DNA from 3 places in the Vagococcus sp. AM17-17 genome. Region 3 is predicted to be linked to each of the others. Evidence: predicted binding sites of a transcription regulator. Region 3 holds the regulator's gene; each other region holds the start of a gene.
What was found. The regulator LexA, encoded in region 3, represses DNA repair genes until DNA is damaged. The targets are predictions, from matches to a motif close to CNAACANNTGTTNG.
Positions count from the first base shown of each region.

Region 1 (5,564 bases), on a different contig from region 3:
AAATCAATGCCAAATTGCTCGCAAGCTTGCTCTAACATATTGGGGTAATAATTTGAGCTGATTGGATTCCACGGTGCAATTGCCCCTTCACGTAATGTTTTCATCTCATCTGGAACAATCAAGTCTGCATCAACCTCTAATTTAACACTCAATCCATCACACTCTGGACACGCTCCAAATGGTGTATTAAATGAGAACAATCGAGGCTCAATATCACCAACTGTAAAACCACAATAAGGACAAGCATAATGTTCGCTAAATAGCATCTCTTCTTGATCCATGACATCAACCAATACATACCCGTCTGCTAATCGTAAGGCAAGTTCAAGTGAGTCAAATAGTCTTGAGCGAACGCCATCTTTTATAACAATACGGTCAACGATAATTTCAACATCATGCTTTTTATTTTTTTCTAACTCTGGCACTTCAGAAATGTCATAGGTTTTCCCATCAACTCTCACTCGGACAAACCCATCTTTTTTGATTTTTTCAAATACTTTTTTGTGTTGTCCTTTTTTTCCACGAATGAGTGGTGCTAGAATTTGAATTCTCGTTCTTTCTTCTAACTCTAACAACTTATCTGTCATTTGTTCCGGAGACTGACTACTAATTTTCGTGCCATCATTTGGACAAATAGGCTCACCTACTCGAGCAAATAATAGTCTTAAATAATCATTTATCTCTGTGACGGTCCCAACCGTTGATCGTGGATTTTTACTGGTTGTTTTTTGGTCGATTGAAATTGCTGGACTCAACCCATCAATACTATCAACATCTGGCTTGTCCATTTGCCCTAAAAATTGTCGTGCGTATGAGGACAAACTTTCGACATAACGACGTTGCCCTTCAGCGTATAACGTGTCAAATGCTAATGAACTTTTTCCTGAGCCAGAAAGCCCCGTAATCACGACGAGTTTATCTCTTGGAATCGTTACATCTATGTTTTTTAAATTATGTGCTCTTGCACCATGTATTACTATTTTGTCATTTGCCATCTGATTTATCTCCTATTTACCTGCTTTTAATTCGAGTAATGTGTCCCTAAGTGTTGCCGCTTTTTCAAAGTCTAACGCTTTAGCCGCATCTTTCATTTGCAATTCGATATCTAATAAAACAGCTTCTTTACCTTCACTATCCATTGCATTATATTGATCTTTGATTGATACTACTTCGACTGATTCATCTTCACTCTCTTTTGTAATGCGAATCAAATCACGAATATCTTTCTTAATCGTTTTTGGTACAATACCATGTTCGGCATTATATTCTTCCTGAATGGTACGACGACGACTTGTTTCAGACATTGCTCGCTCCATTGAGTCTGTAATCTTGTCAGCATACATAATAACTTTACCATCGGCGTTTCTTGCGGCACGTCCAATCGTTTGAATAAGTGAGCGTTCACTACGTAAGAACCCTTCTTTATCAGCATCAAGTATCGCAACAAGTGATACTTCTGGGACGTCTAATCCCTCACGCAATAAGTTAATCCCAATTAAAACATCAAACTCACCTAATCGTAAATCGCGAATAATTTCTGTTCTTTCAAGTGTTTTTATGTCACTATGTAAATATTTTACTTTAATTCCTAATTCTTTAAAATAATCCGTTAAGTCTTCTGACATTTTTTTAGTCAATGTCGTTATAAACACACGTTCATTTCGTTCCACACGTTCATATATTTCCCCAACTAAATCATCAATTTGCCCCATGATTGGTCTTACTTCAATCACTGGATCGAGTAAACCAGTTGGTCTAATAATTTGTTCTACAATGTCATCTGTTTGTTCCATTTCATATGGCCCAGGAGTAGCAGACACATACATAATTTGGTCCACTTTTTCTTCAAATTCTTCTAATCTAAGTGGTCGGTTATCTAACGCACTAGGTAATCTAAACCCATAGTCCACTAACATTTGTTTTCTTGCTCTATCCCCGTTATACATGCCCCTAATTTGTGGCATCGTCACGTGGGATTCATCAACCATAATCAGAAAATCATCAGGGAAGAAGTCAATCAACGTAAACGGTGCTTCTCCTTCACTTCGACCATCCATATGTCGTGAATAATTTTCAATACCAGAACAATAGCCCATCTCACGCATCATCTCGATATCATAGTTCGTCCGTTGCTCTAATCGCTGAGCTTCTAATAATTTTTCTTCACTTCTTAATTCTTTAAGTCGGTCATCTAATTCTTTTTGGATTTTAGCGATGGCTTCTTCTAAATGCTCTTCGTTTGTCACAAAGTGTGTCGCAGGGAAAATTGCTATGTGCTCTCTATCACCAATAATTTCACCTGTTAAGGCATTAAACTCTCTAATACGGTCAATTTCATCACCAAAAAATTCAATTCTTAAAGCAAAGTCATCTTTTGACGCTAAAAATATCTCGACAACATCACCACGTACACGGAAACGCCCACGCTGAAAATCTATGTCATTGCGCTCAAATTGAATATCAACTAAATTTCTAAGGAGTTGATTGCGTTCCATTTCCATTCCTTCACGTAAAGAAAGAACCTGATTTTGATATTCTCTAGGATCTCCCAATCCATAAATACAAGACACAGATGCCACGACAATCACATCATTTCGCTCTAATAGGGAACTGGTCGCTGAATGGCGTAATTTATCAATCTCATCATTGACACTGGAATCTTTTTCAATATACGTATCACTTGAAGGAACATATGCTTCTGGTTGGTAGTAATCGTAATAACTCACGAAATACTCTACTGCGTTATTTGGAAAAAATTCTTTAAACTCACTATATAATTGTCCGGCAAGTGTTTTGTTATGCGCAATAATCAAAGTTGGTTTATTAACCTCTTTTATTACATTAGACATGGTGAACGTTTTACCAGAACCTGTTACCCCCATTAATATTTGGGCTTTTTCATTATCTTCTATATTCTTTACTAATTGCTTAATCGCTTCCGGTTGATCCCCAGCCGGTTCGTATTTTGACACTAAATCAAAGGTATTGTTTGTTTGTCTATCAATCATGCTGAAACTCCTTTAGATTTACTTATTTTCTCAATTTTATCATACCGAACATACTTTCGCAAAACAGTTCGCACTAGAAAAAAATAATCGATTTAGTGTTATTTTGAAGAATGTTGGAGTAGAATGGAAATAAAAGAAAGGTGTGGTTACATGGTTAAATCTATTTCAAATGAACAAGTCAAACATATGGAGCAAAAATATCTTGCTAATCGTGAGCATTTATTAAGCCAACGTGCAGTGATGAAAAATGGTATTTTAGCCTCATCAGAAAATCAAAAAGCAGTTGTTGAAAACAATCCCGTTTTCTCTATCGACTTAGATACAGGAAACGTGACAAATCAAAAACAAAGTGGTCGTTGTTGGATGTTTGCAGCCCTTAATACATTCAGACATGATGTCTTAAACAATCATCACATCAAAGACTTCGAATTATCTCAAAACTATACGTTTTTCTGGGATAAATTTGAAAAAGCAAATTATTTCTATGAAAATATCATCAAAACAAGTAATCAAGAATTAACTAGTCGTGAAGTGGCATTCTTACTTGCAACCCCTCAACAAGATGGTGGCCAATGGGATATGTTAGTAGCGATTATCCAAAAATATGGGATTGTGCCAAAAACAATCATGCCTGAAACAAACAGTAGTTCAAGCAGTCGTGAGTTAAATACTTACTTAAATAAAAAATTAAGAAAAGATGCCTTAACATTAAGAACATTAATTACTAATGGCGCCTCTGAATCAGAAGTGGAAACACGTAAAATTGAATTGCTACAAGAAATCTATAACTTATTAAGTACCTCTCTAGGTACACCACCAACAGAATTTGATTATTCATATTATGATACAGATGGAAATTATCATTTAGAACAAGGGCTAACTCCTACTTCTTTCTATGATAAATACATTGGAACTGACTTAAATGATTATGTCAGCATTATCAATGCTCCAACAAAAGACAAACCTTACAATCAAGTCTATACAGTTGATATGTTAGGAAACGTCGTTGGCGGTAAAGAAGTTCGTCACTTAAACGTTGATATTGAAACATTTAAAAACTTAGCTATCGCACAATTAAAAGATGGCGAAAGTGTTTGGTTTGGTTGTGATGTTGGCCAATCGTCAACAAGAGATACTGGTATTATGGCAACTGATATTTATAGTGTACAAGATACATTAGATATTAATTATGATATGAGTAAAGCAGAACGTTTAGATTATGGTGAAAGCTTAATGACTCATGCAATGGTCTTAACAGGCGTGAATTTAATTAATGACAAACCAACTAAATGGAAAGTTGAAAACAGTTGGGGAGATAAAGTTGGGACGAAAGGCTATTTTGTCATGAGTGATGATTGGATGAGTGAGTATACTTATCAAGTCGTTGTGAATAAAAAATATCTTTCAGATGACTTAAAAGAAGTACTTAAAAAAGATGATGTAACAGTTTTAGCCCCATGGGATCCAATGGGTGCTTTAGCATAAAATAAAAGAGTTAACCACCTAATACGTGGCTAACTCCTTTTTCTATTTAAGTTGTGATTTAATCAAGTTTTGAACACGCACTAATTCTGCTTGAGGAATTTCTTGATAAGAAATGCCATCAATCATAACGCCTTCTCCTTGAAGTGTTTCACTCTGAACATTTTTAAAACTGTCACGATACTTCATGGCTATATCAAACATTTCTTCTGGTTCTAAATCTGTCTTCATATTATTTTCAATTGCTTTTAAAATTTCTTTGTACCGTTTAACACCTGTAAAACCTAATGCTTTATTGGCAATCGCTTCGATAACTTGTTGTTGACGAGCTTGACGACCATAATCACCATTAGGGTCTTCATATCGCATACGAGTATAGGCAAGTGCTTCTTCACCGTTTAATTTGATTGGACCTTTTTTAAATGTCATACCATCTTGCTCAAATTCAAATTTGTTTGTGACCTCTACTCCATCAACCGCATTGACCAATTCTTCAAATCCCTTCATATTGATCCAAACATAATGATTTAATTTCATATCTAACAAATTGTCTACTGTATCCATCGCCATTTTAGCTTGTCCATATGCATAAGCATGAGCCACCTTTTCAACCGTATCATGCCCAACAATCTCTGTTCTTGTATCACGTGGAATACTAATTAAGGTCGTTTTCTTTTCTTTAGGATTTACTGTTGCCACAAGCATTGTATCAGAACGCCCCACATCGTTACGTCCAAAATCACCTGTATCTATTCCTAACAGTAATACTGAAAATGGTTGACCTTCTTGAATATTCTTATCATCAGGTCGTCCTTTGACTGGTGCACTTACTTTGTTTGCAACATCTTTTACATCAAAATAAGTTTTAGCTAAGAAAATGCCTGTTCCTGCCAAAATCACAAGTAAAATTGTTAATAAGGCAATTACCGTTTTTTTTAATCCACTTGATTTCTTTTTTACTTTTTTGTGTCTTCTTGAATTATTGTCCATTATGCATCTCCCAAAATACTATAATTTAATAAACTAATTTTACCATACTGACTAATATAATTCTCGGTGTTTTAGGGAAACCTT
Region 1 covers NZ_QRJY01000016.1:14,523-20,086, forward strand. The annotation lists gene uvrA (excinuclease ABC subunit UvrA) at 1-995, opposite strand, end outside; gene uvrB (excinuclease ABC subunit UvrB) at 1,008-3,008, opposite strand; gene DW196_RS10230 (C1 family peptidase) at 3,159-4,493, shown strand; gene DW196_RS10235 (LCP family protein) at 4,536-5,480, opposite strand.
Region 1: the regulator LexA is predicted to act here: its motif matches at 3,054-3,067, upstream of uvrB (excinuclease ABC subunit UvrB).

Region 2 (5,564 bases), on a different contig from region 3:
TTAAGAGAACATTTTTTTGTATACACATAAGCACATATCTTAATTATTCTTATATTTCTCTCTCATTAGCATAAAATTTATCAAATTATTTGATGTAAAGACAGGATATTTTGAAAAAGTTTATGAAGAGACAATAAGAAACTCTGGAATGACTCACTCCTTCAGTCGTAAAGGATATCCTTATCATAATGCCAGTCTTGAATCTTAGCATGGACATTTAAAAAGAGAGTGGGTCTATCAATTTAAATATAAGAACTTTGAAGAAGCCTATCAGAGTATTTTCTGGTACATTGAAGCCTTTTATAATTCAAAACGAATCCATCAAAGTTTAGGGTATCTTACGCCTAATCAATTTGAAAAAGCAATCCCTTAAAATAAATACATTAAAGTTATACATGTTTGACTCTAATAAATTGACTTAACGTCAAGCCTATCAATGTTTTTCATTTTATAATAATTTGTGAAAAAATATGAAAATAAATAATCTTTATTTTCATATTTTTTTTTGACATTTAAATTTTAAAGGAGTATAACTAAGACGTAATTAATCCAAAACCTTTCTTTAAAGAGATAAAAAGGCAGATTCAGCTTCTATTTTATATGCTAGGTTTTTTAAAAAAATAGTTTATTAGAGAAGAAGCTATTAATAAAAAGGAGATACTATTGTGACAACTAAGTTTAAACTATTGAACTATTTATTTATTTTTATTGGTTTGATAGATGTAGTGATATTTGCAAAAATCTTCCCTACTATTTATGTCGAATTAATATTGTTAATTCTATTTATTTTAGGGATTATTATGAATGTTATGCTAAATAATAAGAATAAACCAGAGACACCTAAAAAAGATGGATCTAACTTAAAAAACTCAAACGTACAAAAAAACATATATGGCTTTATGTTTTCATTTATTTTTTTATTCTTGTTATTCTCTACTTCATCATATACTCTAAAAATGTCTAGGATATTTAGACAAGGATTTGATATCTTAATTGCGCTCATATTTTTTTCTCTCATATTCTTTGTATATAAATTTTGTGATTCACTTTTTGATGATGGCAATAAATTATTCAAGCCTAGAGTTGGTGGAGTTTATATTAATCCAAAACATCCTATTGGGAAGATATTCTTTTTATTAATTTGTCTAATTCCCATCTATATTATTTTATCAGCAATTTTCAATGGTCCGATTTCTATTAATACTTAACATATTTATATTAGTAGCAATATTTTTAACTTTGTTATAAATTGTAAGTACATCTGTACTTATTTTATAAAACGCCGATTGTAAAATTAAGTTAGACAAATAAAAAAGTCATCTGTGCTACACTCAAGATAGTTCCGCCTAAAGAATTATAAGGAGTGAGTACAAATGGCCTACACCCATCTTACACCAGATGAACTTGTTATGATAGAGGCTTATGCGAAAGCCCATCAATCAGTTACGAAAACAGCTCAGATGTTGAAACGTTCAAGACAAACAATCTATACTGTTTACGCTTATTTGAAGGATGGACATACTGCATTGGAATACTACCAAAATTACAAGAAAACAAGGCAAAATGTGGGAGGCGTTCCATCGTTTTACCAGCAGAACAGGTAGGATACATTCGAAAAAAAGTTGTTCAAGGGTGGACTCCGGATGTGATTATTGGTCGAGGGGAGTTTCCTATTGGGTGTTCTGTCCGTACCCTTTCTAGAATGTTTAAAATGGGTATATTTGATTGTTCTGATTTACCGATGAAAGGGAAGCGAAAACCCAATGGACATCAAGAAAAGCGCGGTAAACAAGCATTTAGACGCTCCATTCATGAACGTTCGAATGACTATACTTCTTTTGAAGAAGAGTTTGGTCACCTTGAAGGTGACACTATCGTAGGACAAAAACATAAAAGTGCCGTTATTACCTTAGTTGAACGATTATCTAAAGTAATGCCAGAAGGCAGACGAGCTATAGATATTGAAAATCGTTTGAACCAATGGATGCAATCTGTACCTAAGCATCTATTCAAATCAATGACTTTTGATTGTGGAAAGGAATTTTCAAATTGGAAATCAATCAGTAATATCAATGATATTGATATCTATTTTACAGATCCTGGTACACCATCACAAAGAGGGTTAAATGAAAACTCTAATGGTTTATTACGTAAAGATGGTTTACCAAAGCAAATGGATTTCAACGAAGTTGATGAATCTTTTATTCAATCTATTGCATCGAAAAGAAATAATATCCCTCGAAAATCATTAAACTATAAAACCCCAATAGAAGTATTCTTGAGTCACATATGCAAAGAGGACTTGTCTAACTTAATTTGACAATTAATATAATAAAAGAATTCATTATCAACATAACAACATGAAAATAGACTAGGTACTAAATTTTCATGAATAATTATTTTATCAATTTGGTTTACATAATATATATTAAACGAAGTTGATTTTAAGAGCTTTAAATACTTAAAAGTGATCAACGTATCAATGAAACTTACTTTAAAATCATTTGACACACATGAATTTAGTTATAACTTATTATTGATATGTGTTTCTATGACCAATCTAAATTCTTTAATCCAGTTACATATATAGACTATCATAACTAAAATATTCGCTACAAAAGTTTTAATTTATTCAAAGTTAGACAAATCATTAATCAACTAATAATTTAAGTTCATACAATGCATATTTATAAATAAATTTACCAGTTCAGTTTAATTATTTTATGAACTGGCTTAATAACATCATTACTTGAATATACTAAGACTTCCTTTTTACCTTTCTTGAAAGTATTATCTTTCCGGAAAACTAGACCTAATCAATAAAATAACAAAATAAATTATATTTTATTGACATTTTTTCGTAAAAAATATATTATAAATACAAACATACGTTTGGAGGTTTAGTTATGTCACAAGAAAAAAATATTACACGATTGGAATATGAATTGAAATCTCTCCCCTTTTTTATTCAAGAATATATTGAAAAAAAGCGGATTGTGCCCTATTCTGTCACTACTTTATATGAATACGCAAAAGAATACCGACGTTTCTTTGAATGGTTAAAACAAGAAGCTATTATTTCAAACGACCTCTCTTCTATCTCGTTACAAGATTTACGGAATTTAACAGATCGTGACGTTGAATTATATAAAGGATTTTTGTTAGCCTCTCCTCGTTTAGGTACGACGGCTGACGGCCAATTAAGAAGTCACGTCAGTATTCAACGTTCGATTACCGCATTAAAGTCACTATTTCATTTTTTAGCAACACAGACTGCTGATGAAAATGGTGCGACTTACTTATCTCATAATATTATGGATAAAGTTGATAATGTTAAAACTGGTCGAACCCTTCAAGATCGGTCACGATCTATTGAAAATAAACTGTTTATTGGTGATGAGTCGCTAGATTTTATCGAATTTATTGATTCTACCTATGAAAAAACGCTACAAAGTCATCAAGCTAAAAGTGCGTTTTATCGTAATAAAGACCGTGATATTGCGATTATCGCCTTATTCCTAGGAACTGGTATGCGTCTTTCTGAATTAGTGAATATGAAAGTATCTGATTTAGATGTTTTAAATATGGAAGCCACCGTGATTCGAAAAGGTGGTTTCAAAGATACAACTATGATTTCATCTATTTTTATGCCGTATATCACACAATACTTAGATAATAGAGAAAAATTATATCATCCTGAAAGCAGTGAAAAAAGTCTGTTTTTATCGTTTTACCGAGGAGCAGCTCAACGAATTGATCAATCTACGGTAGAAAAACTGGTTGGAAAATACAGTAGTGTCTTTAAAACCCGTGTGACACCACATAAACTAAGACACACTGTCGGCACACAACTCTACAAAAAAACCAATAGTTTACTAACTGTTTCCCATCAGCTAGGACAAACAGGAACAAGTGCCACAGCTATTTATACGCATATCGTTGATGAGGAAAAACGTGAAGCCATCAATGATTTATGGATGAACTAATCCTAAGCCATTCAATCTAAATGAATGGCTTTTATTTTTTATTTATAAAAAATTCGTCTATTTATTATATATGTTTGCTATACTTAGTTTTATGAAGTTATTAGTATAAAGGAGTTTTGATATGTCCAACAAAAAATATGAAATTGAAGTACCTGCCTCTTTACTCGATTCTATAAAGGGAGCAGATGATGTAATTCAAATTAGACGCGAATCGAATAAAATAATTATTGAAAAACCAACTAACTATAAGAATAACGAATCTTTGTCATTACGGTACTTTATTTACCCGTCGATTGTTATGACAGCCATTTTTTTCTTATCCGTTATGACGAGAAAAATGTCACAAGTTCCACTTACAGGTAATTTTTCGATAGCCAGTCACTTGATTTATCTTGGATTGATTAGTGGCATGTGCTCATTTACTTATTTTTTCATAAAAGGCAAAAAAAATCCTAAAAATAAATCAACACAAGATATTTACTGGCGTAATGTACCGACCATTATCTTTTCCTTTACTGTCACACTTGCGTTATTATTATCAGCGTTCTTTTGGATGATTAGTAAGTTGTTTGTCGGGGCAAGTTTTGATGTGTTAACAGCAGGTGCCGTGTTTTTCTTTTTTTCCTGTGTGATTAACTATTACATGATTTATTCAGCTAATATTTTTACCTCATCCATGATTGTCTCCTTACTTATCTCCGTTATTATGGGTGGTGTATTCTTTGCAATGCTAACTAACAGTCAGAGTAAGTGGTGGCAATACAATTTTAGCTATCTTGGAACACATGATGTCGTCCGTAGCTGGCCATTTAACCTAACGCTAATACTCGCTTCACTTCTCATGATTGCTTTAGTCGATTATTTGTTTGTTAGCCTCAACAATCATGGCTACAAAGGAAAAGGTATCACAACTTTACGTATTCTAATGACGCTTCTATCTATTTCGCTTGGTGGAGTTGGGTTCTTCCCTAACAATAAAGGTATGTGGCACGAGATGCACAATAGAGCCGCTAACTTGATGGTCCTAATTATTATTATTTTGATTATTGGGATTAAATGGTTGCTGCCAAAAGTAACCAAAGAGTTTTTAATTGTTTCCTATGCAATAGCAATTTGTTTAGTTCTCTCAAATTTTTTATTTGAAACAATTGGTTATCTATCACTCACCGTATTTGAGATTATTGCGTTTGGTTTAGCGTTTAGTTGGATACTTTTACTACTACAACAAATCAATCGTCTAACGTCCTACGATGATGATGTTATTTTGATTAATTTAAAGGATATAACACAAAAAGAAGTGGAGAAATAAATCCTCACTTCTTTTTTATTGATTTTTTTTAAATGTTTGATAATAGTCATTCAACAAATCAAGTATTTGTAGGCCAATTTGTTGGTAATCTTTTGTTGGTAAGTTGGCTTCAGATACTCTCAAATCACCAGGATCAGCACCAAATCCAACCCCATCCATCAATACAATCCCATTTTTTTGAGCGAGATTGACAAGGAAATCAATTTGTTCATAGTGTTCCATCAAATAGTTTTTAAAATCTGTGCCATATCTTTCCTCAGCTAAGTGAT
Region 2 covers NZ_QRJY01000001.1:214,664-220,227, reverse strand. The annotation lists partial or broken gene DW196_RS01065 (IS3 family transposase) at 143-373, shown strand; gene DW196_RS01060 (hypothetical protein) at 666-1,208, shown strand; partial or broken gene DW196_RS01055 (IS30 family transposase) at 1,374-2,320, shown strand; gene xerS (tyrosine recombinase XerS) at 2,907-3,986, shown strand; gene DW196_RS01045 (DUF998 domain-containing protein) at 4,108-5,295, shown strand; gene DW196_RS01040 (bifunctional aspartate transaminase/aspartate 4-decarboxylase) at 5,311-5,564, opposite strand, start outside.
Region 2: the regulator LexA is predicted to act here: its motif matches at 2,882-2,895, upstream of xerS (tyrosine recombinase XerS).

Region 3 (5,564 bases):
TTTACCGTACAGACGTTGATGATTATCAGTACCTTTAAAGAAAAAGATGCTATTGTCTGTTTTATCTTGATTAAACAAATGATTACCATCTGAATCGATGCTTAATTCTTTGGTAAACATCGTCGTATAGTCTTCGATAGATAAATCTATTCTATTGGTTAATAGTTTTTCATGTTCAGCTACTAATAAAGAATCTTTAAAACCATCAACTAATTTTCCGGTAAATATTTCTGCTACAGCACCACTACCGTAACTAAAGAAACCAATGCGATCAGTTGCGGTAAGAGAAGATGACGCATGTTCAATCAAGGACATAAAACTTAAATACAATGAACCAGTGTAAATATTTCCGATATCACGAGAGTAGTTTGTACTATATTGGTAGTTTTCTAGTAATAAGTCTTTGTTTTTTGGTGCCTCTTTCTCCAAAATTGGTAGTAAAGCTTTTTTCCCCATTTTGGTATAAGGTAAATGGAAACAAAAAGCAGAAAAATCTTCTAGTGATAGATTAGTCCGTTTAGAATATTCTACCCATAACTCACTGAAAAAAGAAATATACGCTTCATTTGAGAATTTTCCATCTACAATGGCAGTTTTAGAATAGTTTGGACGCCAAAAATCAAAAATACTTTTTGTCATTGATACAGAAGTTTCTTCGATTTCAATAATTTTTGGATTAGAACTCACTATCATGGCAACTGATCCAGCACCTTGTGTTACTTCTCCAGAACTATTAAGACCGTATCTTGAAATATCAGACCCAATAACTAGGGCTTTTTTATCAGGATGTAATCTTACAAAATCAACAGCCATCATAAGTCCAGCAGTTGCACCAAAACATGCTTGTTTCAAGTCAACGGATTTAGCGAAAGGATGTATATCCAACAAATCATGAATAAATGAGGCAACAGACTTAGACTCATCAACACCTGTTTCTGTACCTACGACAATTAAATCTATGTTATTTAAATCATTTTCCGTAAGTAGAGGGTAGGCTGCATTAGCTGCCATACTGACAGTATCCTGACTAATAGGTGGGACTGACATTTTAGATTGACCAATACCTATTGTAAATTTTGCAGGATCAACGCCTCGATGTTTCGCCAATTCTTCTAAATCGATATACGTATTTGGAGTGTAAAAATTTATTTTATCTATACCAACCATACAATTAACCTACTTTCTTTTAAATAAGAGTAATTCACTAAGTATTTTATCATACAAAGAACAAAAGAGTAGGAGATATTTGTCAATTTTAGGAATCTCTTAAGGTATAAAAAAACTGGACTTATAAAAGTCCAGTTTGCATTATGATAAAATTAGTCTTCTTCAGTTTTAGCGTTAACTAATTCTGGTTCAGCAGCTTCAGCTGTTTCAGCATCTTCTTCAACAGCAGCTGACATTTCAGATACAGAACAGATTTGTTCTTCAGCATCTGTTACGATAGAGAATTCTTCGTGTTTTGGAATATCAGCAATTACTAAAGAATCACCAATTTCTAAGTTAGTAATATCAACTTCAACACGTTCTGGTAATTTATCAGGAGTTGCAGAAACAACTACGGTGTATAAGTTTTGTTCAAGAACCCCACCAGCTTTAACCCCCTTAGGAGTGCCAACAAGTGCCAATTCTGCTTCAACTTCAGTTTCTTGAGACATATCTACAGCTAAGAATTCAACATGAACCCAAGATTTAGTAAATGTATCTAATTCATAAGTATGTAATAATGTACTAATTTTTTTACCGTCTAAATCTAGTACGTATACCGCGTTCATACCGTTTTCTCGGATATCTTTTTCCAATTGACGAGCATTTACAGAGATAGATAAGTTTTGGATACCATTGCCGTTTACAGCAGCTGGTACACGACCTTCTTCTCTTAATTTTTTGCGGATAGATCTTGGTCTAGTCGCTCTTTCTTCTACTTTTAACACTACTGACATAAATAATTTCCTCCTTTAGAATATAACATCTTAATTAGTTCGTTATTTAGTTCATGTAGACGTAATCGTTGTGATGAGCTAGTCGATTAATCTAGTGATATTGATAAGCGTGTTAAACATATCAATAACGAACGATAAGACTATATTATACCTTTTGAGGCAATCTTAACAATTAAATACTAATTACTAAGTTAAATATGGAGACTAAGGACTTAAGCAACCCATATATTGCCTGCTCATCATGGCTAAAAAACCACACTATAATATAAGCTTATGGACTAACCATACGACGAAAACAAGAAAAGGTCAAGTGAAATAGTTTTATATAAAAGAACAACATCATAGAGTTTGTTTTTTTATTATGACAAAGAACTAAATAAGTATTCTGATACTAGGTGTTCAGTAGATTGGATTGATTCCTTATGTGTTCTTTCATAAGCATGACTAGATTCAATGCCTGCTCCAATTAATCCATGCTTCACATCTGCTCCAGCCTTCATAGCTGCAGAGGCATCACTTCCATAATATGGATAGATATCAAGTTGATAAGGAATACTTTTTTCTTTACAAATAGAAACAAAATGATTTCTTAAACCAAGATGATAAGGTCCACTAGCATCTTTTACACAGATGGATACAGTGTATTCGTCTGTTTGTTGATCGTCACCCATAGCTCCCATATCAACAGCGACATATTCAACAACATTTGGAGAAATATTAGAGTTACCACCATAACCAATTTCTTCATTGTTTGAGAAGAAAAAGTGAGTTGTGTATGGCAGCGTTTGATTAGTTTCTTTTAGATTAATTAAAAAATTCATTAGAATAGCCGCACTAACTTTATCGTCCAAATGTCTAGATTTTATGTATCCAGAAGGTGTGACCACTGTTCGTGGATCGAAACTAATAAAGTCACCTACCTGAATACCTAAATTTTCTGTATCTTCTTTAGAAGAAACTTTTTCATCAATTCTTACTTCCATGTTTTGTTGGTCGCGTTTTGCTGTTCCTGAATCTTTATAAACGTGGACACTCGTTTGATGCATTAAGATGGTTCCGGTGTAAGTTTTATTGTCTTGCGTGTGAATCGTACAATATTCACCCTCAATGGCATTAAAGTTAAATCCACCAATTAAATCAAGTTTCAATCGACCATCTGGTTTTATGGCACGAACCATTGCACCTAATGTATCAATGTGAGCCGTAATAAATCTTTCTTTATCTAAAGTTTTACCTGGAACAGTGATAATTAGGCTGCCTTTATTATTAATAGTTGGTTCATAACCATGAGATGTCATTTCATTATAAATAAAATCAATAATGGTTGATGTATCTCCAGTTGGAGAAGGTATATTGGTTAATTCACGGGTTAGTTCAATTGTTTCTTTTGACAAACGTATCATCCTTTCTTTTAAGTTAAGGTTAGATGAATCGTGTATAAAAAGCAATGACTATTTTTTATAAGATAAATGGTGATTTTTTTGTTGTGAACGTTTATAACTTTTCTCATCCCAAAGCATTAACCAGAGTAATACAAGAGGGGTCAAAATAATCAGAGCCACATCTAGTCCTAAAGTACCTAAAATAATCCCAATAATTAAAACAATTAAGATTAAAGCATATCGTCTAATAGCAAACATATAAACACTCCTTAAATTTTTACGAACGTGCGTTCTTTTTTTATGAAAATATTATACAAACATCTGTTCTCTTTGTAAAGAAAAAAATAAAGCATAACATCATGCTTTATTAAATATGATTTCTATAAAGGCCGACAACTTTGCCTAAAATTGAGACATTGCTTAATATGATAGGTTCCATTGTGTCATTTTCTGGTTGCAAACGAATATGATTTTTTTCTTTAAAAAACCTCTTACATGTTGCTTCGTTTTCATCTGTCATGGCAATGACGATTTCACCGTTAATAGCTGACGATTGTTTTCTGACAATAACATGATCACCATCGAATATGCCAGCGTTTATCATACTATCACCACGAATCGTAAGCATGAATAAACTGTTTTCTTCATATTTTAAGTCAGGTGGTAGTGGGAAAAAGTCTGATGCTTCTTCAACAGCTAAAATTGGTTCACCAGCAGTTACTACACCTAACATTGGAATGAAAGGTGAGTTGATACCAATCATTTTTAATCCTTCGCTTGTTAATTCAATAGCTCTTGGTTTAGTAGGGTCACGACTAATTAAGCCTTTTTTTTCTAAACGAGAAAGATGTCCATGAACGGTTGACGTTGATGAAAGGTTGACAGCTGTTCCGATTTCTCTAACAGTTGGAGGATACCCTTTTTCTTCAACTTGTTCGTGTATGTATTTTAAAACGTCTAATTGTCTAGAGGAACGTTTAGTTGACATAATGATACCTCATTTCCTTTTTTTTTGAGTGTAACATAAATTTTCATTAAAATCAAACGCATGTTCGTACTTTTTTGTTGCAATTAATTGTTTTTTTATTCCTTTTAAGATACTATTTAATTAGAACTTTAAGGAGGTTTACACTCATGTTAAGCGAAAAAAAATTAGCAAGAATAAACGAATTAGCAAACAAATCAAAAACAACGGAAGGATTAACTGACGTTGAAAAAAAAGAGCAACAATTACTTCGAGAAGAGTATCTAAATAGTTTTAGAAAAGGTATGAGAAATCATATTGAAGGAATGAAAGTCGTTGATGAAGAAGGAACAGATGTTACGCCTGAAAAATTAAAACAAATTCAAAAAGAAAAAGGGTTACATGACAGATAACATTATGTTTTTATTTATGTAAAAACGCTTGTAAAAATAAAATATCCGATGTAGAATGTAATAAAGGTAAATAAAACCTAAATAGGAGGGCGTTATATGTTATTTGATCAAACTGATCAACTAGGTGTTAACACAATTCGTACACTTAGTCTAGACATGATTCAACAGGCAAATTCAGGACATCCAGGATTACCAATGGGAGCTGCACCAATGGCTTACACTCTTTGGACAAAATTCTTAAAGGTAAATCCTAAGACATCAAGACAATGGGCAGACCGTGACCGTTTTGTTTTATCTGCAGGACATGGTTCAGCAATGCTTTATAGTTTACTTCATTTGTCAGGGTATAAATTACCAATGGAGGAATTAAAAAAATTCCGTCAATGGGATAGTTTAACACCAGGACATCCAGAGGTACATCATACTGATGGTGTTGAAGCAACAACTGGTCCATTAGGTCAAGGGATTGCAATGAGTGTTGGGTTTGCGATGGCAGAAGCGCACCTCGCTGCAACATATAACAAAGATAAATTTAACATTGTTGACCATTACACGTATGCTTTATGTGGTGATGGTGATTTAATGGAAGGTATTTCTCAAGAAGCAATCAGTTTAGCTGGTCATTTGAAACTTGGTAAATTAATCGTTTTATATGATTCAAATGATATTTCTTTAGATGGACCTTTAGATAAATCATTTACTGAAGATGTAAGGGGTCGTGTTGAGTCATCAGGATGGCAACATATTTTAGTAAAAGATGGCAATGATTTAGAAGAAATCGCAAATGCTATTGAAGCAGCGCAAAAAGAGACAACGAAACCAACCATGATTGAAGTCAAAACTGTGATTGGTTTTGGTGCTG
Region 3 covers NZ_QRJY01000003.1:102,113-107,676, forward strand. The annotation lists gene DW196_RS06175 (hydroxymethylglutaryl-CoA synthase) at 1-1,167, opposite strand, end outside; gene DW196_RS06180 (50S ribosomal protein L25/general stress protein Ctc) at 1,320-1,943, opposite strand; gene DW196_RS06185 (M42 family metallopeptidase) at 2,303-3,346, opposite strand; gene DW196_RS06190 (hypothetical protein) at 3,395-3,583, opposite strand; gene lexA (transcriptional repressor LexA) at 3,693-4,313, opposite strand; gene DW196_RS06200 (DUF896 family protein) at 4,460-4,702, shown strand; gene tkt (transketolase) at 4,799-5,564, shown strand, end outside.